DNA from 3 places in the Mesorhizobium sp. M0751 genome. Region 1 is predicted to be linked to each of the others. Evidence: riboswitches for the same ligand, from Rfam matches in the RefSeq annotation. Region 1 holds a riboswitch; each other region holds the start of a gene.

Evidence for each region. A riboswitch is a leader RNA that binds a small molecule or an ion and turns the genes downstream of it on or off. The one in region 1 is predicted to bind thiamine pyrophosphate.
Region 2: linked by a shared signal. The riboswitch ahead of thiC (phosphomethylpyrimidine synthase ThiC) and the one ahead of thiC (phosphomethylpyrimidine synthase ThiC) in region 1 are both predicted to bind thiamine pyrophosphate.
Region 3: linked by a shared signal. The riboswitch ahead of thiB (thiamine ABC transporter substrate binding subunit) and the one ahead of thiC (phosphomethylpyrimidine synthase ThiC) in region 1 are both predicted to bind thiamine pyrophosphate.

The regions. Positions count from the first base shown of each region.
Region 1 is NZ_JAMYPH010000010.1:13,388-23,484, reverse strand. Features, by position in the region: gene thiC (phosphomethylpyrimidine synthase ThiC) at 1-1,203, opposite strand, end outside; TPP riboswitch at 1,307-1,423, opposite strand; gene NKI19_RS16765 (Fic family protein) at 1,606-3,150, opposite strand; gene panB (3-methyl-2-oxobutanoate hydroxymethyltransferase) at 3,858-4,694, shown strand; gene panC (pantoate--beta-alanine ligase) at 4,691-5,581, shown strand; gene NKI19_RS16750 (MucR family transcriptional regulator) at 5,556-6,062, shown strand; gene NKI19_RS16745 (DUF6074 family protein) at 6,281-6,526, opposite strand; gene NKI19_RS16740 (hypothetical protein) at 7,361-7,828, shown strand; gene NKI19_RS16735 (hypothetical protein) at 8,006-8,209, opposite strand; gene NKI19_RS32850 (DUF6894 family protein) at 8,854-9,087, shown strand; gene NKI19_RS16730 (hypothetical protein) at 9,202-9,405, opposite strand; gene NKI19_RS16725 (DUF3606 domain-containing protein) at 10,002-10,097, opposite strand, start outside.
Region 2 is NZ_JAMYPH010000033.1:4,415-14,511, reverse strand. Features, by position in the region: gene NKI19_RS30430 (dsDNA nuclease domain-containing protein) at 1-388, opposite strand, end outside; gene ald (alanine dehydrogenase) at 725-1,840, opposite strand; gene NKI19_RS30420 (hydroxymethylpyrimidine/phosphomethylpyrimidine kinase) at 2,296-3,054, opposite strand; gene NKI19_RS30415 (thiamine phosphate synthase) at 3,045-3,650, opposite strand; gene NKI19_RS30410 (thiazole synthase) at 3,647-4,420, opposite strand; gene thiS (sulfur carrier protein ThiS) at 4,424-4,621, opposite strand; gene thiO (glycine oxidase ThiO) at 4,590-5,591, opposite strand; gene thiC (phosphomethylpyrimidine synthase ThiC) at 5,588-7,423, opposite strand; TPP riboswitch at 7,527-7,643, opposite strand; gene pmtA (phospholipid N-methyltransferase PmtA) at 7,825-8,421, opposite strand; gene NKI19_RS30385 (DUF309 domain-containing protein) at 8,580-9,119, shown strand; gene NKI19_RS30380 (MFS transporter) at 9,334-10,097, opposite strand, start outside.
Region 3 is NZ_JAMYPH010000002.1:213,193-223,289, reverse strand. Features, by position in the region: gene NKI19_RS03755 (ABC-F family ATP-binding cassette domain-containing protein) at 1-1,627, opposite strand, end outside; gene NKI19_RS03750 (thiamine diphosphokinase) at 1,629-2,273, opposite strand; TPP riboswitch at 2,392-2,506, shown strand; gene thiB (thiamine ABC transporter substrate binding subunit) at 2,550-3,563, shown strand; gene thiP (thiamine/thiamine pyrophosphate ABC transporter permease) at 3,821-5,422, shown strand; gene thiQ (thiamine ABC transporter ATP-binding protein) at 5,419-6,210, shown strand; gene NKI19_RS03730 (M48 family metalloprotease) at 6,452-7,921, shown strand; gene NKI19_RS03725 (RNA polymerase factor sigma-32) at 7,935-8,792, opposite strand; gene NKI19_RS03720 (amino acid ABC transporter substrate-binding protein) at 9,118-9,891, shown strand; gene NKI19_RS03715 (ABC transporter permease subunit) at 10,014-10,097, shown strand, end outside.

The DNA.
Region 1 (10,097 bases):
GCAATCCTTCGCCCAGGCGATCTGCGTCAGCTCGCCCAACGTTTCCAGCTCGGCGAATTGCGCCGCGTCGTTGGCATCGGCAATCGAGCCCGGACGAAGGCCGTCGCCGAGCGAAAAGGACACGTCATAGGCGCGGCAGATGTCGCAGATCTCCGCGAAATGCTCATAGAGGAAGCTTTCCCGGTGATGGTGCAGGCACCATTTGGCCATGATCGACCCGCCGCGAGACACGATACCCGTGATCCGGTCGACCGTCAGCGGGATGTAGTGTAGCCGCACGCCGGCGTGGATGGTGAAATAGTCGACGCCCTGTTCGGCCTGTTCGATCAGCGTGTCGCGGTAGACCTCCCAGGTCAGGTCCTCGGCAATGCCGCCGACCTTTTCGAGCGCCTGGTACAGCGGTACTGTGCCGATCGGCACCGGCGCATTGCGGACGATCCAGTCGCGGATGTTGTGGATGTTGCGGCCGGTCGACAGGTCCATCACCGTGTCGGCGCCCCAGCGGATCGCCCACACCATCTTTTCCACTTCCTCGGCCATCGAGGAGGTGACCGCCGAATTGCCGATGTTGGCGTTGATCTTGACCAGGAAATTGCGGCCGATGATCATCGGCTCGCTCTCGGGATGATTGATGTTGGCGGGAATGATCGCGCGTCCGCGCGCAACCTCATCGCGCACGAACTCCGGCGTGACGAAGTCGGGGATAGCGGCACCGAAGGCCTCGCCGTCGCGCTCAAGCTTGCCGCGCAGCATCTCGCGGCCGAGGTTCTCGCGGATGGCGACGAACTCCATTTCGGGCGTGATAATGCCGGCGCGCGCATAGCTAAGCTGGGTCACCGCCTTGCCCGCCTTGGCCCTGAGCGGCCGGTTACGAACGGGAAATTCCGGTGTCAGCCGCTCACCCGCTGCGAATCCGTTGTCCTCCGGCCGCACGTGACGGCCGTCATAGGCCTCGACATCGCCACGCGCCGTGATCCATTCGTGGCGAAGCCGGGCAAGGCCCTTCTCGATGCTGGTTTCGACAGTCTGGTCGGTATAGGGGCCGGACGGATCGTAGACGGTGACGGGCGGCTCGCCGGCCGTTGGATGGACGGAGATTTCGCGCATCGGCACCCTGATCTGCGGGTGGATGGCACCGGGTTTGTGGATTTTCCGCGAGGCGGGCAGCGGTCCCGTTGAGACGGCGGGAGTGAGGGCATTCATCTTGAGGCTCCTTTGCTCATGCATTGGAGACCCAGTTCTGTGCCGGAAGGATGAAAAGACGCTTCTGTCGACCTGCCGAAACAGGATCTCGGGCGTAAACTCCCGCAAAGCGCTTGCACCGTCCCTACGCCAGTATGAACTGGATCAGGTTCAACGGGTCACTGCGCCGCGAAAGCCAGCAGTATCTCAGCCCCTTGCCGGGACTCCCCTGGTGAATGCGTCAGGTTGAACGGGCCGGCTCCGGTTTGTCAAGCGCGTTCTGGCCGCGGCTGATCGGCGGCCGGCCAGACCGAGCGGAAAAAATCGTGCATGTCTCGGCGACAAGGCAAGCGTCGAAGAAGAAGGCAGGGACAAGGGAATCGCAAACCGTTGGACTAAAAATCGATCCTGATGGTCACGCCTTCAATGGGCATCAAAGGTTTGCGCGTAGATCGCCTCGATTCTTCCTGCCTCGTCACTGGTCAGCGCGGCGAATTCCTTTTCGCGCGCGCGGTTCGACAGATGACCACCATTCTGGTGAAGGAAACGGAAGAGCAGATCGGTCAACCGCTCGGGCATGTCGATAACGGCGTCCACCTGCTGCCGAAATTGGGCGTAGCGCTGCAGAAATGCGGTTTCCTCGGGAAGGTCCCGTTCGATCGTCCGCCGAACGCAGGCATAGAGGAATTCGGCGTGCGGGGTCGCATCGAAGAACCGGTAGAAATCACCGGTGTCATTCAGCACCCGGACGTTGAATTGCGGCGTCGGTTCCCATTCCACCAACGGCAGAAGGCGCTGCGAATAGCTCTCGAGCACGCCCCTGTACTCGTTGATCTGGTCCAGGATCGCGGCCGAGACGGGAAAGACCACTCCCGGCGGATTGAAGCCGCGCGTGGCAAGGACGTGGTGGATTAGGTAGCGGTGAATGCGGCCGTTTCCGTCCTCGAACGGGTGGATGTAGACAAAGCCGAAGGCGAGGATTGCGGCGGCTATGACTGCATCAAGGTTTTGCGCGGGGCCCTGATCGAAGGCCGCCATTCCATCGATTAGCCGCGGCAGGTCCTCGGGCCGAGCGCCGATGTGATCGGGCAGGGGCGTGCCGTTGTCTCGGTCATGCTCACCGACGAAACCTCCTTCTTTTCGGAAGCCAAGTCTTACGAAACGGGCGTCGCCAAGTACAATTTTTTGCAGACGTAGCAGCTCATCGCGATCGATCGGCCAGCGGCCGGCTTCGCCGATGGCGCGGCCCCAGCGCTGGATGCGACCTTGAGGCGGGCGCTCGCCCTCGATCGCATAGCTTGATCGCGAGTCTTTGAGCAAAAGAAAGGCGGCGGTCCGAGCAAGGAGGTCGCGCGGCAACTCCGCCACGATTGCCTCCGCGCGCCGCGGCAGTTCAAGGCCGATGAATTTTTCGAGGGTCTTGGTTCGGAACACCAGCGGGCAGAACTCAGGCGTGCCGGGGAGATTGTCCCTTATGCGGTAGCGCGAAGCGGTCTTCTCGGATCCGGGCCACTGCAGCTCGGGATCGACAACCGGAACGTATCGTCCGGCCGCCGCGTCCGGCAGATCGAGACGTGTGCCCGTCAGCCATTCATATAGAAACCAGATGCGGCGGGCATAACTGCCTGTGGGGCTTTCACGGACGAGCGCCTCGATCGGTGCGGGACCGGTCACCTGGAACAGCCGTTTGAGGACAGCAAGGTCGAGCCCCTCGTACTTGAGCGCGAAGGTCAGGTGGCCTTCGAGTGTTGGATGTGGGGCATGGCGGGGCGTCATGATCCGCCAGCCATCCCGTTCGGTAATGCGATGATGCTCGCCAGTGGCCGACAGGGTCCGGGGCAAGGGCACGGCGAGCTCGTAGGCTCCGATCAGGGCGCTGTACCCGGCCGGGGTCACCATCTCCGGAAGGCGGATTTCCTGAAAAACGATAACAGGACCTGAAAATTGGTGCTTCTGCGCCACAGCCATGAAAAGGAGATCCTTTCATCGAAGTTTGGTGCTAATCAGCCAAATACTATGAAAAACGATTCTATCTCATGAAAATTGATGCTGCAAGATGACTTTTCCGAAAAACGATCCTGAAGGCGGCGGTGATCCGTCTGCATGGCACGGCCGAAAAGCGATCGTCGCGCGCCACCAGCGATCGTGGGTCACTGTGCGACCATCGGCTGCCTCGGCCCACGCCTTCGGGCGTGGGACGACCGCCTCAGGCAATGTGGACGGAGCGCCAGCGCAATGATGTTCCCATGGGAAATAAGCGTCCACCGCGACCAAACCGCAATCAGTTCCGCGGCGATAGCATGGCGGTCGCCAGCTTGCGTTGCCTTACAGCTTTGGCCTCGTGTTAAGTCATTGCCTAGTTTTTCGCCACAATGCATCTCGGTACGCGTTGTGACCTGACATCGATTCTGAACGTGAATCACGCTGTTGCGGCAGGCAAACCGTTCGAGCTGAAGCACACCCTTGAGACCACCACCACGCTGATTGTTAAAAACAATCACAACAAGGGTACTGCGAAACTCGGCCGAAGCAGGAAATGGGGGCCTCTAGCCCTTGGTTTGAAGCGCTTCGCAATGCAGCAACTTTTCCGATGCTGTTTGATTTTGGCCTTCGCACCTGCACAAAACTATGCAAAACCGTTGACCGCTTAAACCTGACGTCGGGGAAATGTGCCGATGAGTGTGGCGGTAGAAACGAAGGCGTTGACGCCGCCGGACATCGCGGCGAGCAAGGGCAAGGATCCGGTCGTCTGCTTGACCGCTTACACCACACCCGTTGCGCAGCTCGTCGACAGATATTGCGACGTCGTGCTGGTCGGCGACAGTGTCGGCATGGTGCTTCACGGTCTGCCCTCGACCCTCGGCGTCACGCTCGACATGATGATCATGCATGGCAAGGCCGTGCGACGCGGTCTTGAGCGCGCGTTGATGGTCGTTGACATGCCATTCGGCTCCTATGAAGAAGGTCCCGAACAGGCCTTTCGCAACGGCGCGCGGCTCATGGCGGAAACCGGATGCGCCGCCCTCAAGCTGGAAGGCGGCAAGAGCATTGCCGAGACAATCCGCTTTCTCACTGCCCGCGGAATTCCTGTCATGGCCCACGTCGGGCTGACGCCGCAATCGGTCAATGTGTTCGGCGGCTATAAAGTCCAGGGCAGGGGCGGGGACAGCGACAGGATTTTTCGCGACGCCATTGCTGTTGCCGAGGCTGGGGCGTTCAGCATAGTGCTGGAAAAGGTCACGGAGCCGCTCGCACGGAGAATAACCGAGAGAGCCACAATTCCCACGATCGGCATCGGTGCCTCAGACGCCTGCGATGGTCAGATCCTTGTGATCGATGACATCCTGGGCATGTTCACTGGTTTTCGGCCGAAATTCGTCAAGCGCTATGCCGAACTGGGCTCAGAGGTCGAAGCTGCCATCGCTGCCTACGCGGCTGATGTGCGGGAAGGGCGCTTTCCAGCGGCCGAACATCTTTTCGCCGACGAGCCGAAGGCCGGAGATGTTGCATGAGCGTGCCGATTGTCCGCACCATTGCCGAACTTCGTGCCGTCGTGGCGGGATGGCGCCGTTCAGGTGCCAGTATCGCCGTGGTGCCCACGATGGGAGCCTTGCATGAAGGACATTTGAGTCTCGTGCGTTCTGCGCTTCAGAAGGCCGATCGTGTGATCGTGACGCTGTTCGTCAATCCCAAGCAGTTCAACAGTGCTGCGGATCTTGCCGCTTATCCCGGCACCGAAAAGGAAGACGCTGCAAAGCTCACTCCGTTGGGCGCACACCTGCTCTATGTTCCGCATGCGACTGAGATGTATCCTGACGGCTTCACCACGACCGTGTCCGTGTCCGGCGTCCGCGAAGGCCTATGCGGTGCGTTCCGGCCTGGTCATTTCGATGGGGTGGCGACCGTCGTTGCAAAGCTCTTTTTGCAGACTGGCGCTGATTTCGCCTTTTTCGGAGAGAAGGACTTCCAGCAGCTTCTACTCATCACTCGCATGGTCCGGGACCTGGATATGCCAATTACCATCGTCCCCTGTCCGACAGTCCGGGAACCCGATGGTCTCGCTTTGTCATCGCGCAATGTTCGGCTCTCGCCAGCGGAGCGGGCCATTGCCCCAAGGCTCGCATCGGTCCTGCTCGATACTGCGGAGGGGCTCTCGAACGGCTCTCCCGTCCTCCCAGCGCTTGCCCAAGCGCGTGCAGCGATTCTGTCCGCAGGTTATCGCGAGGTCGAGTACCTGGAACTCCGTGGCGAAGCAGATCTGCGACCGATAGCAACAAGCATCGATCGGCCGGTCCGCCTGCTCGCAGCCGCCTGGCTCGGCCAAACACGACTCATTGACAACGTCAGAACACTGCCGCCTTGCCAACTCACAAATGAGTCGCTGCGGACTTCCGGCTAGCGTGAAAATGCAGCTCGTGCCGCGTGAGCGTGATTGGACGCGGTTTATCTCCATATATCCAGAACAACGCAATGCCCGTAGCGGATTTGCCGGCCTGATTGCTGGCGTCAATTCTGCGTTGTCGGCTCTAGTTCAGCCCGTCGCGGCACCACCGCCAGAATTTACTCCGGCCATAAATCCGAAGAAGTCGATATTTCCAGACTATATCATAAGTCTCGAGAATGGGCGGAAATTCAAGTCTATGAAGCGTCACCTGGGTTTGCTGGACATGACACCTGACGAGTACAGAGCCAAGTGGAGATTGGCCTGGGACTACCCCACGGTGGCTATGCAGCCAAGCGGTCTGCTCTGGCCAAGGCAAGCGGTCTTGGCCGCAGAGGCACTGCAAAAACACCGCCTAGGAAAGGCTCCGCAAAGCGGAAAGCCAAGGTGTAGCGCGCTTATCAGAGTTGGCAGACGCCAAAACTTGACCTCTCGCTGAAAGATGAATGCGATTTTGCCCAGCCATCTTTGCGGCATCGAGGGCCGCGTCGAGGCGCCCAGCCCGTCGGTGACCAGCTCGTCCACTTGCGCGGTCGCCACACCTGTCGTTAGACCAATGAGAGGTTGAGCAACCTTGCGTTGGACGGAAGCAGTGCTGGTAACAGATGCCAAGCTTAGTAGAGTCCGCGAGTGGCAATCATTCGTCGTGAGTCGATGCTAATGTGCGCGTTTCGCCGCACTCCGGCTCGCTATATCGCCTAAGACGGCATGAAGAAGCGATCCAACCTCCAGTTCGGCGAGCCTGGACGCAACTCCTGATTCGGACAACTGAAGGAGAATTGTCTTGGCGGTGCTGCGCCAGAACGCATTCGCATCCTCCCCGTTCTTGGATTCCAGCACGCGGGCAATTTCCTCGACCAACTTCCGTCGCCGATACAGCGGAAACGCGCTTATGTTTGACACCGATCACCTACCCATTCAGTCTCGCGATTAAGCATTGGAGGATGAGAAAATCCGGTTAACGGCACATCCCTTTTTGGCTGGTGGGCATGTAGCAAGAGTTCTTGCGTCGGCGAACGGTCCCGCGACTAGTCACCAAACAATTGCGATGTCTCGTAGGCGGGGCAGATCGGCGTTTCTGGGTCCGATCTCAACCAGGGTTCCGCACGCAATCTTTTGCCATCACAAACGCAATGTCATCCACGGTCCCCATCTGACCCGGCCGGTGGTACGTCTCTGGCCCGCTATCCCGCCTCGATCAAGGCCGTGCTTTCCCGCGACCAACGCAGCACGACATCCTGACCTTCCGCCAGCCTGCCAGCGCCGGTGTTCTGCCGACGCCGCCGTCTTTGTCCAGCATTTCGTTCGCACACTGGAGAGACAGCTCCGCTCGTTTCACCCGCTGCCTGGCCTTAGCCAGCTCGATGTTCAAAAGTTCGACCATCACTCCAGATCCGAGAGTCCCCTTCGATTGTTAACCGGCCCCGGCCGCATTGTTGGAATCTGCACAGGGCTTGGACGCGAGGACTCGTAAGCCTTGGATTGCCGACCACCCGGGGCCAAGGCTGAAAATCTTGAAGCGATTGCATGCGGCGGCGTCTCGCTGGCCAGCCTCAGCTCATTAACGGCGTCTCATCGGAAATGGCCAAGGTGATCGCCCGAGTACGAGTTTGGAGCCAAATTGCCGCCGGAGTCTGAGACTAAGCCAGCTTGCCGACGCTAGGTCGCCTTGGCAAAAAATTGCGATCTGGATCCGGCAGGTATGGACGGTATATTACGCGACCCTAATTAAACGCCATGTTCCGTTTGCTGCTTAGCTTCGTCTCGTTGTTGTTTTTCACCACGCTTCTTTATGCGCAAGAGTGGCAGCCCTTCGGCATCAAGCAGTTTGGCTTTGTATTCGATGTGCCCCCTGGCTTTGTTCTGACTCAGCGTTCCGACCAGGGGGCAGCTTTTCAGGGCACAAACGAGGCCTTTCTTGCTGTTTGGGGCGCAAGGCTCGGCAAGGCCAGTTTCCGCGCCGAGATAGAGCATCGAATTGTCGAGGACGAAAAGGCAGGCTGGAAAGTGACCTATCGGCGCGTTAAGCCGACTTGGGCCAGTTATTCCGGCATCAGGGACGGGCAAATCCGCTACGTACGTGTCATTGCGATCTGCAATGACCGTGCGGCGCTATTTACAATGAACTACAGCAGATCCGAAAAAATCCCCTACGATCCCGTCGTGGTGCGAATGGTGCGATCCCTACGGGCGGAAGGCTGCTAGAGCCTGATTAACTTTCTGAAATATGTGTGGACGTTGATCGCGCTCACTTGCAGCGAAGACTCAGATTTAACGGCAACAGCGGTTCTCAGTCGGCCCGTTCCACCGACGCACCGCCAACGTGGGGGAATCTGCTGTTTCCGCGGTTCCGCAACGGCAAAACCGAACCAGGCTGGGCGCCTAGCCCTCACCGCGGCCGCGGCGCTCAACGTTTGCGAGCCAGGCTCGCTGGCTGCTTGCACCGGCCTTCGCCGTTTCCATCACGTTCTTGGTGACTGCAATGATGGTTTGTTGAAGATTGTTGTCGGTATGATGGAACCGGAGTTCAACACGGCGCTCCAATAGCGTTCCAAACCGTGCAAAATTTTCAACCCTCGGCGGCATTGGGATTGTCACCAGCTCCGCGAAAGGGTGCTGGATGCCGTCAACACAGTGGCTATCCCCGCGGGAAATACTTCCCCGACTGGCGATGATGTAGCCGCATTATCTGGGTCGAGATTCCATAGTACAGAAGCCGAGCAACTGCGTCTGCCGCGACATTTTTTGGAGGTGAAAGCCGCTGGCTGACCGGACCGAGCCACCAGCGATGCGACCGGAGTGACGCCGCCGGCCTGGCCTTCGCCACGGTAGCGAAGCATCTCGCGACTGCTATCGCTGTTTGCGCTTCTCAACGCGAGCGGAAGCAGCAAAGAGACTTCACCTCCGCGGGGCGACCGCCAAATGGCCAAAGGATGAATGCCAAATAGTCGCAGCAGAGCGGTACATGCGCAACGAAAGTCGCTCGGCAGCGTTGCGGTCTATCCGAGGCGACAGGGAGGACAAGATGGCCGAAGACAAGAGTAAACGAGATTTCCGCGGACGCGACCGCATGTCAGCGCACGAAGACAACGAGGTGGAGTATTTCGCCGCCCAGAACGGCCTGACCCCCGACCAGCTCGGCAGAGATCCACGGCAAGGATCGCGCCCGCCTGACGGAGGCTGCAAAACGCCTCGTCTTAGCTAATCTCCCAGACCGATGCGCCCAAACCATGCCGCGATATTTCTTCGACTTCGCGGATGCCAATGAGTTGTGTCAGGACGATCAAGGCACCGATCTTCCTGACGCGGAAGCTGCCAGGGTCGAGGCAGCAAGGGCCTTGGCGGCGATCGTGAAAGACAAGGCAGACGGTTCCAGCCGCGACTTCGCAATGATCGTTCGAACAGAGAAGGGCGAGGTGTTGCTTCACGCCAGGATCAGATTCGAAATTGAGATGGCGCACTAGAGGTGAGCGGGCGTCATAGAAAATACGAACGAGCGAGCACGTACCCGACCAATCCTAACATCGAGAGCACCTAAAGGACCAGGAGCAACGGAATCATAGATGGTTGGTGGCCGACTAGGCTTCAGCTTCTTCCTGTTCCGCCAGCCTGGCTTTCATAAGCACCTCATCGTCCGACCCATTTTTGCCGTGAGCCTCACTTGAAATCTTTGCCGCGACGTCTGCTCGGATTTCTGGATCCTCGGGCAGGCGGCTCGGAAGCCATTCAGGAAGATTGTCGCCACCATTCTTGTCTATGGCCAACAATGCTTTCTGCCTCAACTATGCTCCAAATTTCTAATGCACCATTTTGACCAAGGGGTTTGCTCACCATGGTCCGTGACGACCTGCCCGCGTCTCCGGAGGAAGGACGCGGACCACAATCGGTTCCACCGATCCTGCAGCTGTGAGGAGTGATCGCGCGCACCAGGCTGCGCAGGCCCCCGAGTTACCCCTTGCCTGATGCAAGGCGCCCGATCGGGTCCCGCCGTTCCCGCACGTGTGGGACGTTTCGCATTGAGGCTGGAACACCGCTGACGGTGAAGGTTGGGCGTGCGCAGCAAACCTTGCCCTCGGACGATGCCAGATCGGGTGGCACCGATGGCCCGGCTCCTGTCCCCCCGAAAGTGCGCGTTTTTTGCCTCCTCGGAATTTCAGCCGGACTATCCCGGCTTCTCGGGCGACTTCCGGTTAGAATTCAGCATCCGTGGCTCGTGCACGAGTGATGCGCGATCGATTCCAATCGTTTCGATGAGATCGCGCGCCGTTATACCAGTCTCTTCGGCGAGCAACCCCGCATGAAGCTACTTGATACGCTCGCGGTCTGTCTTGTCCTCGCCAATTGGTGACAATCACCTTGTCGCAATCAGTTTTCGCAATCAGTTTTCGCTACGCCGAGGTGCATTCGAGCTCTTTCCTGGCGGATCTCCGCTGCCGTCCGATCGGCTCCCGCCGGCCGCCCGTCGGAGGGCCTT
Region 2 (10,097 bases), on a different contig from region 1:
GGATGACTTCCGGGAGCGGTTGGTTGCTGACGAAAACGAGGCGTTCGACAACGGCGCCGAAGCGGAGGAAATTGTCGTACATCTTGCCGGCAAACGACGCCTGCTTGACCCCCTTGACCATAGTCCTGTTCGCGATGCGTGCGAATGACCAGTTGCCTGTCTGCTTGGTTTTGACCTGATAAAAGATCACCTTCGTCGGGTCGTCGGCGTCGTCAAGCGAGACGACATCGTCGTGGAATTCGAAGCCAACGGCATAGTTCAGCCCAGCATCATGTAGATCGAGAAGCTTCGAGATGCCCCAAGCCGTCTGGTAGTCGAAACGTTCGTAAGCCGTTCGCCCGCCGTCCTCGCGTTCGTCCACGGTCAATAGTTTCTCTTTGACGCCCATGCTGCCTCCCGCGGCCCGCCGTATTCTCCCGGGCCGGCATGTCTAAAAGAGAACCGCGCCCCCTCGTAGGCATAAATCTAACCCAAATCAATGAGCCAAATGAATAGACGACGTCCAGGTTGACAGAAGACTTTCATGACTTTCCATCAGCCTGCGGTTCCAAAATGATCGATTATGGGTTGCGGTATAGCTCAAGCAAGAATGCACGGAGCACCCGGAGGCGCCAAAGCGCTTGCTCACGGGAGGAGGACGGCAAGAGCCTTTGGCCAATCGTCGCCAAGAAAAGCCCGCCGGAACGAACCCGGCGGGCAAGACAGGAGGAATTCGTTGTCCGCGTCAGGCGGCCAGGACCGCCTTGGGTTCGACCAGCTCGTAGCCGAGGGCTTCGGCGACAGCGCGATTGGTGATCTTGCCCCTGTGCACATTGAGGCCATTGCGCAAATGGTGATCGTCGATCAGCGCCTTCAGGCCCTTGTCGGCGAGCTGCAGGCCGTAATGCAGCGTCGCGTTGTTGAGCGCGTGGGCCGAGGTGACCGGCACGGCGCCTGGCATGTTGGCGACGCAATAATGGATGACGCCGTCGACCTCATAGGTCGGATCGGCATGGGTGGTGGCGTGCGAGGTCTCGAAGCAGCCGCCCTGGTCGATGGCGACGTCGACCAGCACCGAGCCCTTCTTCATGCCCGACAGCATTTCGCGGGTCACCAGCTTGGGGGCCGCGGCGCCCGGGATGAGCACGGCGCCGACTACGATGTCGGCCGAGAAGCATTCTTCCTCCAGCGCCTCGACGGTGGAGTAGCGGGTGTGGACGCGGCCGGTAAAGAGGTCGTCGAGCTGGCGCAGGCGCGGGATCGAGCGGTCGATGATGGTAACGTCGGCGCCCAGGCCGACCGCCATGCGGGCCGCATGCAGGCCGACGACGCCGCCGCCGAGCACGGTGACCTTGCCGGGCAGCACGCCGGGCACGCCGCCGAGCAACACGCCGCGGCCGCCATTGGCCTTCTGCAGCGCCGTGGCGCCGGCCTGGATCGACAGGCGGCCGGCGACTTCCGACATCGGCGCCAGCAGCGGCAGGCCGCCACGGTCGTCGGTCACTGTCTCGTAGGCAATCGCGGTGACGCCGGAGGCGAGCAGGCCCTTGGTCTGCTCCGGATCGGGAGCCAGGTGAAGATAGGTGTAGAGTATCTGGCCGTCGCGCAGCTGCGCCCACTCGTTGGGCTGCGGCTCCTTGACCTTGACGATCATGTCCGACTTGGCAAACACGTCGGCAGCCGTCTTGGCAATCGTGGCACCGGCGGCGCGATAGGCGTTGTCATCGGCCCCGATGCCGGCCCCGGCGCCGGTCTCGACCAGCACTTCGTGGCCATGCGCCACATACTCGCGGACCGAGCCGGGTGTGAGGCCGACGCGATATTCGTGGTTCTTGATTTCCTTGGGGCAGCCGATGCGCATTTTTCTTCTCCTGATCAGGCCCTTTTGGGCTGGCTCCCTGTATTGCTGGAGTGAACCACGAATCGGTGCGCAGGTGTTTGCGAATGCGCATGCGCGAGAGGGCGCGATTCGATAATCGTTGCGCGAAATGGCTAAATAGTCGCAGGACTCACGAAAAATGCCGCTCGATAGGATCGATATCGCCATTCTCGAGGCCTTGCAGAAGGATGCGCCGGATCCAGTCTGACTCGGACGCCCTCCCCAATGACATGACGGCGTGGCAAAACGAATGGGCGATCGCGCCGCGCTGCTGTAAAACCACCGCCTGCCGCCAATATCCCGCTGCCAAATGGTCTCGAGCTATGCGCGGGGGCACCTGCCGGTCTTCTCCCCGCCGGCAGGGCGCTCTCTGCATAACCGCTGGATGGATTTGATCGCTGCGCGGTCGCATTAGAGTGACTGAGGCAGCGTCGCTGTCATTCGGCTGCCTTCTGAAGCTTCCCGAACACAAACAGCTTGCCTTTGCGCACGCTTTCTTCGAGTGGGCTCGCATTGGCCATATACGCCGCAATCGCGCTGGCCAGTATGCAGCCCGTCCCGCGCATCGATACGGCAAGGCGCGGCATGTCAAAGCGGATTGGTCCTTGATCCAAGCGCAACAGAATATCGGTCGATCGCGGTCCCGCCGCGTGGCCGCCCTTGATCAGCAGGGCCTGCATCCCGGCTGCCAGCAATTCCTGGCCTTGCCACACTGCGCCGCCTTCATCCACCGCTGGCTCTAAGCCAACAAGAAGCGCCAGCTCCATGAGATTGGGCGTGACGAGGCGGCAAAGGGGCATCAGGTCGCATTTCATGGCGGCGATGGCCCTTGCGTCCAGCAGCGCCCGGCCTGACGTCGAGGCCAGCACCGGGTCGAGTACTGCCGGCACCTGTGGATTTTCGCGTAGCACAGCCGCGACGGCAACGACGATCTCGGCCGTTGCAAGCATGCCGATCTTAATTGCCGCCACCTCGTTGGCCTGCAGCGCGGCGCGCATCTGATCGGCCACAAGATCGGGCTGCGAAGGATGGATTTCCATCACGGCGTCGTGCGTCTGCACCGTCACCGCTGTGACAGCCAGGCAGGTGCGCACGCCAATCGAAGAGATCGTCTCAATATCGCGCGCAATTCCGGCACCCCCGCTGGAGTCCGAGCCACCGACGACAAGCACATGCGGTTCTGGCCTCAGCGCCATCGGGCTGTCTTTTCGATCCATTCTCGCGTGCGCGCTTCGGGATCGGCATTCAATGTGATGTCGGTGACCATTGCCGCGCTGTCCGCACCGGCCGCAAAGACACCGTCGAGTCGGTCCGGGTTGAGGCCACCAATGGCGACCAGAGGAATCGGTGCTACCCGGCGCTTCCACTCGTTAATCCGTTCGAGCCCTTGCGGCGCCCATTTCATCGTCTTCAGGATGGTCGGGTAGATGGGGCCGAGCGCGATGTAGTCGGGCTCGGCGGCCAGAGCCGTTTCCAGTTCGATATCATCATGGGTGCTCAGTCCGAGCCTCACGCCGGCTGCCCGTATCGCCAAGAGGTCGGCGGTTTGCAGATCCTCCTGGCCGAGATGGACGAAGTCACAGCCTTCCTCGATTACCAGGCGCCAGTGGTCGTTGACGATGAGCTGGCATTCGTGTTGGGCGCAAAAGGCCTTCGCCTTGCGGATCTCCGCGCGCAACCCGGCTTCATCCATGGTCTTGATACGGAGTTGCACCAGCTTGACGCCAAGCGGCACCAACCGCTCGATCCAGGCAGCGCTGTCGACGATCAGGTAGAAGGGATCGAGCTTCATGAAAAAACTGCCCTGCCGATCGTCGGTGTCGATGGCACGGCGACGTCGCGCGGTTCGAGCATTCCCGAACTGAAAGCTTCACGACCGGCCTCGACCGCCTTGCCGAACGCACGTGCCATGCCGACCGGATCGGCCGCCTTGGCGACCGCCGTGTTCAGGAGTACGGCGTCAAAGCCGAGCTCCATAACGGTTGCCGCGTGCGACGGCCGTCCGAGCCCCGCATCCACGATCAGCGGAACGCCTGGGAAATGTCTGCGCATCGAGCGCAGCGCCGTGATGTTGACCGGCCCGAGGGCGGAGCCGATCGGTGCGCACCACGGCATCAAGACCTTGCAGCCCGCCGCAAGCAGCCGCTCGGCAACGACAAGGTCGTCGGTGGTATAGGGGAATACCGTAAAACCGTCCTCGCACAGGATGCGGGCGGCTTCGACCAGACCGAACACATCCGGCTGCAGCGTGTCGTGGTTGCCGATCACTTCGAGCTTGATCCAGCTCGTACCGAAGACTTCGCGCGCCATTTTCGCGGTCATGACCGCCTCCTTGACGGAGTGGCAGCCGGCAGTATTGGGCAGGATTTTCACGCCCAGCGAACGGATCAACGACCAGAATTGTTCGCCGGCCCTGCCGCCTGCCATCTCACGGCGTAACGAGACGGTTACCGCCGAAGCGCCCGACGCCTTGACGGCCTCGGCAAGGATGGCCGGCGATGGATATTGAGCCGTGCCGAGAAGCAGGCGGGAGGCAAGCGACGTTCCGAGAACATCGAACATGGCCTAGCCTCCCTGCATCGGCGAGAGGATTTCGATCCGGTCGCCGTCGTTCAACTGGAATTCCGCCCGGTTGGCTTTGTGCACGAGGTCGTTGTTGACGGCGGTCGCGAGCCAATCGCCCTCATAGTCAAGCGCGGCAAGCAGCTCGGCCAGCGTGGTGGCGGCAACCTCATGCGCTTCGCCGTTGACGGTCAGTTTCATGAGCAAGCTCCTTCGTTCTGTCTTGAGTGAAAACCAGGTCGGCAGCCTGGCGCGCCATGGCGGGAGCCAGGAGAAAACCGTGACGATAGAGCCCGTTGATCGCGATGATTTCACCCTTGGTTTCGACGCGCGGCAAATTGTCGGGAAAGGCTGGGCGGACGCCGACACCGGTTTCAACGATCTCAGCCTCGCCAAAGGCCGGGTGGAGGGCATAGGCGGTACCCAGCAGCTCCATCATGGAGCGCGCCGTGACCGGTCCGCCGGACTGGCTTTCAATCATCGTCGCACCAATCATGAAACAGTGGTCGGTGCGCGGCACTGCATAGAGTGGAAAGCGCGGATGCAGCAGCCTGACGGGGCGCGACAGCGAGATATCAGGGATACGCAGGGTGAGCATTTCGCCGCGAACGCCACGCAACCTGCTATCGGCGGCTGCCATTCCCGTGCAATCGATCTGACGATCGAAACCAAAAACATGCTGGGCGTCGGCGCCGAAGTGGAATTCAACACCCATGGCCGCGAGCTTGTCATGAAGTGCTGCCATCGCCTGGCGCGGATCAAGATGGCCCTCAGCGGGGAAGAGCAATCCGCGGCGGTAGCGGCCGGCTAAGTCGGGCTCCAGCAAGGCAATTTCATCTTCCTCGACACGCCGATAGCCCGTCGTGCGGCTGGCGAACCGGTCGAGCTCGCCCGCATCGCGCGGCGCGGCCAAGACCAGCGTTCCCCGTCGTGCTACCAAGCCTGGCGTTGCGGCGTCCCACCAGTCGGCGGCGTCGCGTCCGAGATCCAGCACCGGCTGCTCGGCGCTTTCACGCTCGCACCACGGCGCCAGCATGCCACCGGCGAACCACGACGCATTGCCCCCAAGGGCAGGCCTTGTCTCGGCAACGGTAACCGCCGCGCCGCGTGCGGCGAATTCGAAGGCGGCGGTGAGGCCGGCAACGCCGGCCCCTTTGACCAAGACCTTCATGATGGCTCACGTGGCTGAGGTATGAGCGGTGCGCCGGTCTCGTCCGCCGGCAGGTAGAGATCGCCGCCCTCGCGGTATTTCGCCGCCATCGCCGCCATGCCCTCTTTCTGTGCCTCGGCGCGGATGTCGTGAGAGATACGCATGGAGCAGAATTTCGGTCCGCACATCGAGCAGAAATGCGCCACCTTGTGCGCCTCCTTGGGCAAGGTCTGGTCGTGGAAGGACCGCGCGGTTTCCGGGTCGAGCGACAGGTTGAACTGGTCCTCCCAGCGGAACTCGAAGCGCGCGCGCGAAAGCGCATCATCCCTGACTTTCGCTGCCGGATGGCCCTTCGCCAGGTCGGCGGCGTGGGCGGCTATCTTGTATGTGATCACGCCGATCTTGACGTCGCTGCGATCGGGAAGGCCGAGATGCTCCTTGGGCGTGACGTAGCAGAGCATGGCGGTGCCGAACCAGCCGATCATCGCGGCGCCAATGCCTGAGGTGATGTGGTCGTAGCCCGGCGCGATGTCGGTCGTCAGCGGTCCAAGCGTATAGAACGGCGCCTCGCCGCAGACAGCGAGCTGCTTGTCCATGTTCTGCTTGATCTTGTGCATCGGCACGTGGCCGGGGCCCTCGATCATCACCTGGCAATCCTTCGCCCAGGCGATCTGCGTCAGCTCGCCAAGCGTTTCCAGCTCGGCGAACTGCGCCGCGTCGTTGGCATCGGCGATCGAGCCCGGACGAAGGCCGTCGCCGAGCGAGAAGGAGACGTCGTAGGCTCTGGCGATGTCGCAGATCTCGGCGAAATGCTCGTAGAGGAAGCTCTCCCGGTGATGGTGCAGGCACCATTTGGCCATGATCGAGCCGCCGCGCGAGACGATGCCCGTCACCCGGTCAACGGTCAGCGGGATGTAATGCAGCCGCACGCCGGCGTGGATGGTGAAATAGTCGACGCCCTGTTCGGCCTGTTCGATCAGCGTGTCGCGGTAGACCTCCCAGGTCAGATTCTCGGCAATGCCGCCGACCTTTTCGAGCGCCTGATAGAGCGGCACCGTGCCGATCGGCACCGGCGCATTACGCACGATCCAGTCGCGGATGTTGTGGATGTTGCGGCCGGTCGAGAGGTCCATCACCGTGTCGGCGCCCCAGCGGATGGCCCAGACCATCTTTTCCACTTCCTCGGCCATCGACGAGGTGACCGCCGAGTTGCCAATATTGGCGTTGATCTTCACCAGGAAATTGCGGCCGATGATCATCGGCTCACTCTCGGGATGATTGATATTGGCGGGAATGATCGCCCGTCCGCGAGCCACCTCGTCGCGCACGAATTCCGGCGTGACGAAATCGGGCAGCGTCGCGCCGAAAGCCTCGCCGTCGCGCTCAAGCTTGCCGCGCAGCATCTCGCGGCCAAGGTTCTCGCGGATGGCGACGAACTCCATTTCAGGCGTGATGATGCCGGCGCGCGCATAGGCAATCTGGGTCACTGCCTTACCGGCCTTAGCTCTGAGCGGCCGGTTGCGTATGGGAAATTCCGGTGTCAGGCGCTCGCCAGTCGCAAATCCATTGTCTTCCGGCTGGACATGACGGCCGTCATAGGCTTCGACATCGCCGCGTGCCGTAATCCATTCATGGCGAAGTCGGGCCAGGCCTTTTTCGATACTGGTTTCGACAGTCGGGTCGGTATAGGGGCCGGACGGATCGTAGACGGTGATGGGCGGCTCGCCGGCCGTCGGGTGGACGGAGATTTCGCGCATCGGCACCTTGATCTGCGGATGGAGGACGCCAGACTTGTGGATTTTCCGTGAGGCAGCCAGCGGCCCTGTCGACACGGCGGGGGTGAGGGCATTCATCTTGAGGCTCCTTTGCTCATGCATTGGAGACCCAGTTCTGTGCCGGAAGGATGAAAAGACGCTTCTGTGGACCTGCCGAAACAGGACCTCGGGCGTGAACTCCCGCAGAGCGCTTGCACCGTCCCTACGCCAGTATGAACTGGATCAGGTTCAACGGGTCACTGCGCCGCGAAAGCCAGCAGTATCTCAGCCCCTTGCCGGGACTCCCCTGGTGAATGCCTCAGGTTGAACGGGCCGGCGCGGCTTTGTCAAGCGCATTTGGCCCGGCCACTGTCAATCAACCAGGACCGCGTCGTCTTCTTGGCAATCTGGCATCTGCCCCTGCTCTGTTCCACATCCTATTTGGGTGCAAGGCCACCACTCAGCGGAACCCTCAGAGAAGGAAAACCGTCCAGATTTGGCTAGACTGCTCGACGATAAGTCCAGAGCTGTGCCGGCGGTATGTTGCGGACGACGAAGTCATAGTGGGAAACCACGTAACGGTCTGGCATCTTGATCACCGGCGACAGAGGTCCGTATGTGATCTGAATCACGGGCCGGCCGGCAGGAATACGGGCAAGCAGATCCTCAACCAGCGCGACACGCTGTTGCATTGGAAAGCTCAACAGCGGGACTGCACTTATAACACAATCGAACTGTTCACCTTTGCGCTCACCCAGCGCTTCGTCCAGCGCAAATGCGTCGCCCAATCTGAAGTCCACATTCGGGAAGCGTTGCACCAGGCCGTCGTAGAAAATCCTGGAATATTCGACTGAAACCAGCTGGCGCGGCTTGATTCCCCTGGCCAGGATCGCCTTTGTGATGACACCGGTTCCCGCGCCAAGCTCCAGAATCGGCAATCCTGACGGTGGGTTCACCACGCTTGCCATCCGGCGTGCCGCATAAACCGAAGTGGGAATAAGGGCTCCCACGCCCTTCTTGTCCTTCTGCCAGCCTTTGAAGAATTGGACTTCTTCCTCAAACCTTTTGCCGAGCCGCTCCTTCAGTCGCAAAATCATACCTTCTCCTTGCGTCAGCCGCTTACCCAACGTCATCATTTGGCAAAGCGCGTTTTGGCCAATCTCGGCACCCTTTACAAGCCCGTTAAGACTGCTTGCGTGTCACGAGGCGGTCAGCATGAATTGCCCCTTAACGCACTTTCATGTTTGGTGGGTCTATGTTTCGCCCTCGCTTGCTGCCCGAAAAAAGTTTCCCGAGCTATGCGTATCTGCCCGGCAAATATCCGCATCCGGTGCGCGATCCCTTGGGCCACAGTTACCGATCAGATCCGGTGACCGTCGCCGTTGGCGAAGCGCTCGGCTCAGATGTGTTTCGATGGGGAATCGACCTTTTCAATCACGGCTACTACTGGGAAGCCCATGAAGCCTGGGAGCCTCTCTGGCAGGCTGCGAAACACAGCGCTCAGCACCGCATGTTCTTCAAGGGACTGATCCTGTTAGCGGCGGCCGGGGTGAAGATCCGCGAGGGCAAGCGGGTCGCAGCGGCGCGCCATGCGACAAGAGCTGCAGGGCTTTTTCGTCAGGTGGTGAGAGTGCCGGGCGGCCTGTGGGAGAAAGCGCTGGGAATGACACCCGCCGCGCTCGCTGAACATGCCCAAGCGATCGTAGCTTACCCGGTTGTTCCGCGGGAGCCAAAGCCTGCCCAGCCTGAGCCCGTGTTTGATTTCATACTCGCACCAGTATCCGAGAGCGTTTGATCGGCATTCAGTGGTTCAAGTGTCCAAGCTAACTTTGTCAGCAGGAAACGGGGCCTTTGAAAACCGCTCACCACCCGCATGCGTCACAAACAATAAGAGTGCAGTAAGGTTTTATAGGCAACTCGCGGCCGCTTCGATGTCGATGGTCTTGAGGGTCGGGGGCGACCGGTCGCGCTCGTAGCCAATCGATTGATGACAGAGATGCCGGCAGGCTTCAATGACGGGGATGGCGAAAAGCTGAGTGCTCGGGCTTGCGGGCCGAGCTTGTCGGCCGCTCGATGGAAAGCGTCGTTTGAGGTGGGGTCTCGGCCGCGTGCAGCTGAAAGACACGCTCGTCCAGTTCCTTGTCCACTTCCGTCAGACGATGATTGAGGCGAAGGTAGTCCGTCCAGGTCGGCGTGCGGAACGTTTCTGTCCAATGCATAGGCTTCTGCAAGTTCCGCTGGAGCGTCCAGTTCCGAGCACCGACGCGGCTGTGTACATGGCGCCGCTGCCGCATGAGGTCGAGGAAGGCCTCGAGATTTCTCTCGGCTATCAGATATTCGACCTTGACCACGATCGGGCCGCTCCTCGGCTTCAAATTGAGAGAGACAGCTGGGGCATCAAATTCCTCCAAGGGATCGGGCTCGGAGTCGCGGCGCTCTCGAAGCGGAAAGAGAACGCCGGCTGCAGCGACGATCAACAGGGCTCCAGCGGAACCCTCTAGCGCCCAGGTCAGCGAATGGTTTTCGGCCACCGTGCCCCACACCCAGCTGCCGAGCGCGATGCCGCCGTCTATCAAAGCATAGTAGATCGAGATGGTGCGCCCCACGACCCAGCGCGGGCTCGCTAGTTGCACGCTCACGCCAACCCCCGACCAGGCGGTGACCCAGCCGGCGCCACCCAAGGCGAGTGCAATTGCCGCCACGGCAATCGAAGAGGTCAGTGCCAGGGAGAGAGAACACGCCGCACAGGCCACGCAGGAGAGCCTCATCAGCC
Region 3 (10,097 bases), on a different contig from region 1:
GTAAGGTTTCCAGCGCGAATTTCTGCTTGAACGACAGTTTCTTGGCCGGGCCCTTGGGAGCGGCCGCGTTGGTCCTGCTTGCAGCCATCGCCTCGCTGGTCTCTACCTTCGGCCGCGCCTTGCGGTCATCCAGCCTGGTGCCGCCGCGCTGCGCCAGCATGTCGGAATAGCCGCCGGCATATTCGATCCAGCGGCCGTCACCATCCGGCGCAATAATGCTGGTCACGGTGCGGTCGAGGAAATCGCGATCGTGGCTGACCAGGATCACCGTGCCGGCAAAGCCGGCGACCAGTTCCTGCAGCAGTTCCAGCGTCTCCATGTCGAGGTCGTTGGTCGGCTCGTCGAGCACAAGCAGGTTTGCCGGCCGTGCCAAAACGCGGGCGAGAATCAGCCGGGCCCGCTCGCCGCCCGAAAGCTCGCGCACCGGCGTGCGCGCCTGTTCCGGCTTGAACAGGAAGTCCTTCATGTAAGAGACGACGTGGCGCTGCTCGCCATTGATGACGAGGTTCTCGCCGCGACCGTCGGTGAGATACTGCGCCAGTGTCTCCTGCGGATCGACGGCCTCGCGCTTCTGGTCGAGCGTGGCGATCTCCAGATTGGTTCCGAGCCGCACCGTACCTGCGTCCGGCTTCAATTCGCCGGTCAGCATCTTCAACAGCGTCGTCTTGCCGGCGCCGTTCGGCCCGACCAGGCCGACGCGATCGCCGCGCTGGATGCGGGTCGAGAATCCCTTGACCACAGTCAGATCGCCAAAGCTCTTCTCGATGTTCTTGGCTTCGATCACCAGCTTGCCGGATTCGGCGGCGTCGCTGGCTGTCATCGTCGCCGCACCCTCGGCGCCGCGATGACCACGAAAGCGCTGGCGCATGGTCTGCAACTCACCGAGCCGGCGCATGTTGCGCTTGCGCCGTGCTGTCACGCCATAGCGCAGCCAGTGCTCCTCGCGCACGATCTGGCGACCGAGCTTGTGCTGCTCGCGCTCTTCCTCCTCCAGCACCGTGTCGCGCCATTCCTCGAAAAAGGCAAAGCCCTTGTCGAGACGGCGGGTCTGGCCGCGGTCGAGCCAGATTGTGGCGCGCGACACGCGCTCGAGAAAACGACGGTCATGCGAGATGACGACCAGTGCCGAGGAGGTGCGGGCAAGCTCCTCCTCCAGCCATTCGATAACCGAAAGGTCAAGATGATTGGTCGGCTCATCGAGGAGGAGAATGTCGGGCTCCGGCGCCATGACGCGGGCGAGGGCGGCGCGCCGCGCCTCGCCGCCGGAGAGGTCGTTCGGCCGCTCCTCGCCGGTCAGGCCGAGATGCTCCATCAGATAGGTGGCGCGGTAGGGATCGTCGGCGGGTCCGAGCCCTGCCTCGACATAGGCGCGGACGGTCGCAAAGCCGTCCATGTCGGGAATTTGCGGCAAGTAGCGCACGGTCGCCGAAGGCTGGCGGAAGACTTCGCCGTCCTGCGGTTCGATCAGCCCGGCGGCAATCTTGAGGAGCGTCGACTTGCCAGAGCCGTTGCGGCCGACCAGGGCGATCTTGTCGCCAGCTGAGGCCGTCAGGGCGGCACCGTCTAGCAGCGGCGTGCCGCCGAAGGTCAGCTTTATCCCGTCGAGATTGAGAAGTGGCGGCGCCATGTCAGCTTTCGGGTAGGGGAAAAGGATGCGCGAGCAGCAGCGCGCGGCCGCTGGCCAGCGCGATTTCCAGCCGGCCCCTGACCTCGTTGGAAATGGTCAGCGACGAGCCGAACGCGACCTCGACATGGTCGAGCGGCCATTTGGCACCGGTGACGCTCAGGCCGGCGAGATCGGAGAAGCCGAGCACCGAAAACAGCGTGCCGTCGGCATAGTCGAAGTCAGTCTTTCCCGGCAGCAAGGGAATGCCTTCCTGCGCGCCGCTGGTCAAAAGCACTTCCGTCCCGCCTTCCGCCAGCCGGACGCTCAGCGCCAGATGCAGGAAGATGTGGTCGGTGCGTTTGCCGCCGAAGGCGCCTGCGAGCACAAGGCTGGTCGCACCGCATTCGAGTGCGGCGGCGATAGCGAGTTCACCGTCGGTCTTGTCTTTTTCGGCGGGAAACACCTGCCGTGGCACGGCGGCCAGATCCTCCGGCAAATCGGCAGGCACCGAATCGAAATCGCCGATCCAGAGTTCCGGCCTGAGGCCCAGCATGCGCGCATGGCCGATGCCGGCATCCGCGGCGATGACGCGCGAGCCTTCGACCTGGCGGTCGAGCAGCGGCGTGCGGATGAGATCGCCGCCAAGCAGGATGGTGAATTTGCTCATATCTCGTGGCCCTTACCAGCCCTGCCCCGGAAACGGAAGATGAAACGGCAGAAGGCTGGGCTTTGGATGTCCGGCAAACTTCCGCTTGCGCAGCACTTCGGCCGGGCCTATGTGTCGCAACGCTCTAACGGGGTGCCGGACGCGATTTTCGCGGACCGGCTGAGAGGCAAGACTGCCAACCCGCTGAACCTGATCCGGTTTGTACCGGCGGAGGGATTAGACGTTTCGGACAGCCCGACGCCTCAATTCCTTTCAACGCGAACGAAGGAGGCGCCGATGCGCGGTTTTTTTCACTCTGTTGTCTCGATTATCCTGCTTGCGGCATCCGCGCTCGCCCTGCCAGGGCAGGCATCGGCACAGGATAAGCTGACCGTCTATACCTATGAAAGCTTCACCGCCGATTGGGGTCCGGGACCCGCTGTGAAGAAGGCCTTCGAGGCCGAATGCAGCTGCGTCGTTGAATTCGTCTCGGTCGCCGACGGCGTAGCGCTGCTCAATCGTGTGAAGCTGGAAGGCGCCGCGACCAAGGCCGATATCGTGCTTGGCCTCGATACCAATTTGACCGCCGACGCCAAGGCAACCGGCCTGTTTTCGCCACACGGCGCCGTGTCGGGCGTCAGCGTCCCGGGAGCCTGGAGCGACGATATTTTCGTGCCGTTCGACTATGGCTATTTCGCCGTCGTCTACGATACCGAAAAACTGAAGAGCCCGCCGAAAAGCCTCAGGGAATTGGTCGAGGGCGATGCCGGCGACAAGATCGTCATCCAGGATCCGCGCACCTCGACGCCGGGCCTTGGCCTGCTGTTGTGGGTCAAGTCGGTCTATGGCGACAAGGCGCCCGAAGCCTGGGCCAAGCTCAAGGCGAAGGTGCTGACGGTGACGCCAGGCTGGAGCGAGGCCTACGGCCTGTTCACCAAGGGCGAGGCGCCGATGGTGCTGTCCTACACCACCTCGCCGGCCTACCACATGGTCGCCGAAAACACCGAGCGCTACCAGGCAGCGTCCTTCGAGGAGGGCGAATATCTGCAGATCGAGGTTGCGGGGATCACCACCAAGGGCGCGAAGAACCCGCTGGCGGAAAAGTTCATTGCCTTCATGACCGGACCGAAATTCCAGGATGTCATTCCCGAAACCAACTGGATGTTCCCGGCCGGCAAGACCGACAAGCCGCTCAATCCGGCGTTCGACAAGCTTGTCAAACCGACCAAGACCTTGCTGTTCAGCCCGGAGGAAGTCGCGGCCAACCGCAAGGCCTGGGTCGATGAGTGGCTTGCGGCGATGAGCAAGTAGTCGTGGCGAGCTGATCAAGGTGGTCACTCTACGGCGCCCCCCTCTGTCCTGCCGGACATCTCCCCCACGAGGGGGGAGATTGGCAGCTTCGGCGTCTCGCTCAGTCCTGCAACGTTGGAAATTGGCTAAGGCCGAAGTGACAGCCGATCTCCCCCCTCGTGGGGGAGATGTCCGGCAGGACAGAGGGGGGCGCGAAGGAACGCTGTCCTCGCTAAGAATCTCGAATCGGGCGGTGTAGCGTGCAACGCGCGTCATCAGTGGACTCCCGCGTCACTGCCGGCATCGTCGCGCTCGCAGCCATCGCGCTGCTGATCGGCGGGGCGTTCGCAGGTCTCATCCTGCAAGCCACACGCGACCCGTCCGGCGCCGGCGCCGCTTTCGATTCCTATCTCTTGCGCGTCGCCCGTTTCACGCTCTGGCAGGCTCTGCTTTCGACGCTGCTCTCCGTCGCGCCGGCGCTGTTCGTCGCGCGTGCCCTGTCGCGGCATCCACAGTTTTTCGGGCGAGGCTTTATCCTGCAGCTTTTCGCCCTGCCGCTGGCGCTGCCGGCCATTGTTGCCGCACTCGGTGTCCTGGCGCTCTACGGCCGTGCCGGGTATTTTGCCGCCACGCTGGGCGCGCTAGGCGGCCAGAGCTGGCCCGGCATCTACGGCCTGTCGGGCATCCTCGTTGCCCATGTCTTCTTCAACCTGCCGCTGGCAACGCGGCTGTTCCTGGAAGCATTGCAGACCGTGCCGGCCAACCAATGGCGGCTGGCGAGCCAGCTTGGCATGGGCGCTGCGCCGGCCTTTCGGCTGATCGAATGGCCGCCGCTGCGTGCGGCCCTGCCGGGCATCGCCGGGCTCGTTTTCATGCTGTGCATCACCTCTTTCACCATCGTGCTTACGCTCGGCGGCGGACCCAGCGCGACGACGCTGGAGGTTGCCATCTACCAGGCGCTGCGTTTCGACTTCGACCCGGCGCGGGCGGTGACGCTGACCTTGTTGCAAATTGCGCTGACCTTCGTGGTCGTGCTGGCACTGACACGGCTCGGCGCCAATGTGACCGGCGACGCCAATCTGCCGGTGGCGCCGCGCCGGTATTTTTCAGCCGGTGCGGCCGAGACCGTGCTGAACGCGCTGGTGATCGGGCTGGCATTGCTGTTTGTCGCCGGGCCGATGGCGGCGACGCTGGCAGCCGGGCTTGGCGCCGATCTCGGTCGACTGGCCGGCGAGAGCGCGGTGCGGCAAGCGACGGCGACCAGTGCTGGACTCTCCCTCTTGTCGGCGCTGCTCTCTGTGGCATTGTCGCTGTCGCTGGTCATGGCGCGCCGGGCGCTGGCGCTCACCCGGCGGACAGGCCGGCGGACACTGCTCGAACATCTGGCCGACACCGGTGCGGGGTTCGTCCTGGTGGTGCCGCCCATTGTCATCGGCGCCGGCTGGTTCCTGCTCCTGCGCACCGTCAGCGATGTCTTTGCGATCGCCCCTGTCATGGTGGTTGCGGTCAATGCGGTGATGGCGATGCCGTTCGCCATCCGCGCCATCCGCCCTGCCTATGACGCGGCGAGCGAACGCCACGAACGGCTCTGTGCACAGCTTGGTATCTCGGGCTGGAACCGGTTGCGGCTGGTCGACTGGCCGTCGCTGCGGCGGCCGCTCGCCACCGGCTTCGCTTTCGCCATGGCGCTGTCGCTAGGCGATCTCGGCGTCATTGCGCTGTTCGGCAGCGATTCCGTGCAGACCTTACCCTATCTGCTGCTGGCGCGCATGGGCAGTTACCGCACCGAGGATGCGGCCGGGCTGGCGCTGCTGCTCGGCCTTGTCTGCCTGGCGCTGGTGCTGACCGCGGACTGGCTGGGAAAGAGGGAGAAGTCATGATGCCGATCAGCCCGGAACGGTCGATTTCGGTGGAAAAAGGCGCGGCGGTGCGGCTCGACAATGTCTCGTTCAGCTATGGTGAAACGCCGCTTATGTTCGATGTCGATTTCCCGCCGTCGGAGATCACCGCCATTATGGGGCCGAGCGGTTCGGGAAAGTCGACGCTGCTCAATCTGGTGGCCGGTTTCGAGGCGCCGCGGTCGGGCCGCGTGCTGATCGGCGGCGCCGATGTCAGCACTGCGCCGCCTTCAGCGCGGCCGGTATCAATGGTGTTCCAGGAAAACAACCTGTTTGCCCATCTGTCCGTCGGGCAGAATGTCGGGCTAGGCCGCTCGCCTTCGCTCAGACTGAGCGAGGCTGATCGCGCCGCAATCGCCGCAGCGCTGAAGCGCGTCGGCCTTGCCGGCAAGGAAAGCCGGCTGCCGCGCGAACTCTCCGGCGGCGAGCGGCAGCGCGTCGCGCTCGCCCGGGTCCTGGTGCGCGACCGGCCGGTACTGTTGCTCGACGAGCCGTTCGCTTCGCTCGGACCGGCACTGCGTGACGACATGCTCGACCTGGTGGCCGACGTCCATTCGGAGCAGCGAATGACGGTTCTATTCGTCACGCACCAGCCGGACGATGCGCGCCGTATCGGCCAAAACATGGTTTTCCTGGATGGTGGCACGGTTGCCGCGACGGGCACCGCCGCCGATTTTTTCGTCGGGGCTGGACCGGAGGCATTCCGACGCTATATCGGCTCGGGTCCGTTTGCGGCTGGATCACGAGATGTTGCCCGGAAGCGGACATAATTTATGGTCAAACCGGCGGAAGGCGAAGCGGCGCTTGCTTGCCATGGTCGAGGTAGTGTGGCTAGGTCCCCAGGAACTGGTCCGGCCTAGACCGTGATTTGCCCTTGCTGCCTCGTATCTGTCGGACGCCGTAGCACTTGATTTTGCGCGTGATGCTTTCCGGAAATCGCGCCCGATTTTCGCGTCACGTCCCAGGACTTGAAAGGAAGCCGATCTGCCGACCGGCATCGACAATCGGAAGGTGAAACCGCTGGCGCGCTTTCTGGCGCTGGCCGGTCTTGTCGTGGCGCTGGCAAGCTGCCAGATGTTCACGCCTCCCGACGTGCAGGAATCGGGCTTCCAGCCCTCCGACAAGCCGATCACGGTCGACAATGTCGCCGCCAACAGCAAGCTCGCCCAACTGGCGAAGGCGCAGCACCCGCGCATCCTTGCCACCTATGGCGGTGAGTATTCCGACCCCAAGCTCGAGCGCATGGTGGCCAAGATCGTCGGCAGACTGACCGTGGTGTCGGCCAACCCGACCCAGACCTACCGCATCACCATCCTCAACTCGCCCAACGTCAATGCCTTCGCGCTGCCGGGCGGCTATCTCTACATCACCCGCGGCCTGCTGGCGCTGGCCAATGATTCGGCCGAGCTTGCCGCCGTCATTGCGCATGAGATGGGCCACGTTACGGCCAACCACGGCCTGCAGCGCCAGCAGCTGGAAGCCGAAGAGGGGTTGGCGACCAAGGTCGTTTCCGATGTGCTCGGCGACAACCCGACAGCCAAGGCGGCGCTGATCCGCGGCAAGCTGAGGCTGGCCCAGTTCTCGCGCAATCAGGAGCTGGAGGCCGATGCCATCGGCATCAAGTCGATCGGCGAAGCCGGTTTCGACCCCTATGCCGCCGGCCGCTTCCTGCAGTCGATGTCGGCCTATACCGATTTCCGTTCGATCAGCGGCGCCACCGACGCCAGCCTCGACTTCCTGGCGACGCATCCCAACACGCCGCAGCGCATCGATCTCGCGCAGCGCCACGCCCGCCAGTTCGGCGCGCCCGGTGTTGGGTCGCGCGACCGCGATTCATTTCTTGCCGGCGTAGACGGGCTGCTTTACGGCGACACGCCGGAGGAAGGCTATGTGCGCGGTGAAACCTTCCTGCATCCTGGCCTCGGCGTGTCGTTCTCGGTGCCTAACGGCTTCATCATCGACAATTCGGCGGCGGCGGTGACGGCGACAGGCCCGGGCGACATGGCAATCCGCTTTGACGGCGTGTCGATCGACAAGGACCGCTCGCTGACCGACTACATCCGCAGCGGCTGGGTCGCCGGCCTCGACGACAGCAGCGTTCGCCAGGAAACGATCAACGGCAACGAAGCGGCAACCGCGCATGCCAGCGCCGATGGCTGGCAATTCGACATTGCGGTGATCCGCGCCGGCGGCCAGGTCTACCGCTTGCTGACCGCTGCACCGTCGGCCAGCACCTCGTTGAGCACGGTGGCGCGCTCGGTCAGCGGCTCGTTCCGCATCCTGAGTGCTGCCGAGAAGGCAGCGCTGAAGCCGCTGCGTATCCGCATCGTCACGGTGCAGCCCGGCCAGACGATGGGCTCGCTGGCCGCACAGATGGTCGGCGTCGACCGCAAGCTGGATTTGTTCAGGGTACTGAACGCGCTGTCGCCAGGTGCCGCGGTTTCAGCCGGCGACAAGGTCAAGATCGTCACCGACAAATAGCAGCCGACGCGATTCAGGCTGCGAGAAATTCCGGATTCTGCTTCACCAGCGCCGCCTTGAGTTTTTCCATGGCGCGCGCCTCGATCTGGCGGACACGCTCCTTGGAGATGCCGAGCGTTTCGCCGAGCGCTTCGAGCGTCGCGCCTTCGTCGCTCAGCCGGCGCTCCTCGATAATCCTGAGCTCGCGCGCATTGAGCGCGCCGAGTGCCGTCCTCAGCCACACCGAGCGGCGTTCGACATCGATCGTGTCGCCGACGACTTCATCGGGCAGTGGGTCATCCGAAACCAGGAACTCCATCCGCTCGGTCGCGCCCGCGTCGTCGGCAAGCGGCGTATTGAGCGAACTGTCGGGTGCCGAAAGGCGGGAATCCATCATCGCCACATCGGCCTCGGAAACTCCGAGAGCCGCCGACACTTCGCGGTAGAGCGTGGCATTCGACGTCTGTTCGGCGCCGTTTGCCAGGCGGGCGCGCAGACGCCGCAGGTTGAAGAACAGCGCCTTTTGCGCCGAGCTGGTGCCGCCGCGCACGATCGACCAGTTGCGCAGGATGTAGTCCTGCATCGAGGCCCGGATCCACCAGGTCGCATAGGTCGAGAACCGCACCTCGCGCTCGGGCTCGAAACGGGCCGCTGCCTCCAGCAGCCCGACATGGCCTTCCTGGATCAGGTCGCCCAGCGGAAGGCCGTAGTGGCGAAACCGCGACGCCATGGAAATCACCAGCCGCATATGCGCGACGGTGATGCGGTGCAGCGCGTGCTGGTCATTGTTTTCCTTCCAGCGCAGCGCCAGGAGATGCTCTTCGTCACGTTCCAGATAAGGGGCTTTCATCGCCGCGCGAACCATGGTCCGTCCTGCACTGTCTTCCATCATGCCGCGCTCCTGCTTCAGGCGTTGCGGTGCGATCGAATCGTGAGTTGGCGCCGATGGTTGAAATGGCGGCGCCGCGCCCTACAACAGCGAAGAACGTGCCATGCGGGGGAATGTTCCCCCGGACTGTCATGTCGATTGCGCTGTTCCAGGCAATTCGCCACCGGCCTTGACTCGGCCGGGAGGCGCCGGGAGATGCTGGTTGAGAATGGGATTTCAAGGGCGCGAGATTTTTGAAATTTAGTTTCTTATTCTGGCATCGCGCATCTGTCATTTTCCGGCACTAGCAATGACGCCGGACATCGGCCAAGGACGGGATCACAGAAAAATGAAATGGCTCAAATCGCTCATTATCGCCGGAACGCTGCAGGTTCTGGCCATCGCCGCCGGTCATGCCGGCGCCAATCTCGACCAGATCAAGCAGTCCGGCGTCTTCAAGGTCGGCACGGAAGGAACCTATGCGCCCTTCACCTATCATGATGCTTCCGGCGCGCTGGTCGGCTTCGACGTCGAGATCGCGCGGGCCATCGCCGAGCGCCTCGGCGTCAAAACCCAGTTCCTCGAAGGCAAATGGGACGGGCTGATCGCCGGTCTCGACGCCAACCGTTACGATGCCGTGATCAACGAGGTCGGCATCACCGAGGCGCGCAAGGCCAAATACGACTTTTCGGATCCCTACATCGCCTCCAAGGCAGTGCTGATCGTGCGTGGCGACAACACCGATATCAAGAGCTTCGCCGACCTCAAGGGCAAGAAGGCGGCGCAGTCGCTGACTTCGAATTTCGGCAAGCTGGCTGAAACCAACGGCGCCGAACTCGTCGGCACCGACGGCTTCGACCAGTCGATCCAGCTGCTTCTCACCGGCCGCGCCGACGCCACCATCAACGACAGCCTGTCCTTCCTCGACTTCAAGAAGCACAAGCCAGACGCCAATGTGAAGATTGCCGCGCAGGAAGAAAACGCCGACTATTCCGGCGTCATCGTGCGCAAGGGCGATCCGGAACTGGTGGCCGCCATCAATAAGGCGCTGGCCGACATCAAGGCCGACGGCACCTACCAGAAAATCGCCGACACCTATTTCGGCCAGGACGTTTCGAAGTAAAACGGCTTTCTCGTGTGGGTCGAACGCCGGCCCGCGTCGTTCATATCGCGGCGAGCTGTCTTTTGACGGCCCGCCGCTTTCGCGTGATATGAGCGACGGCAATCTGGCAAGGAGGAGCCTTCGTGCCGCACTGGCTGCAATTGATGCTGGAATCTCTGCCCACGCTGCTGTGGGCGGCACTGATCTTCACGGTGCCGTTGACGCTG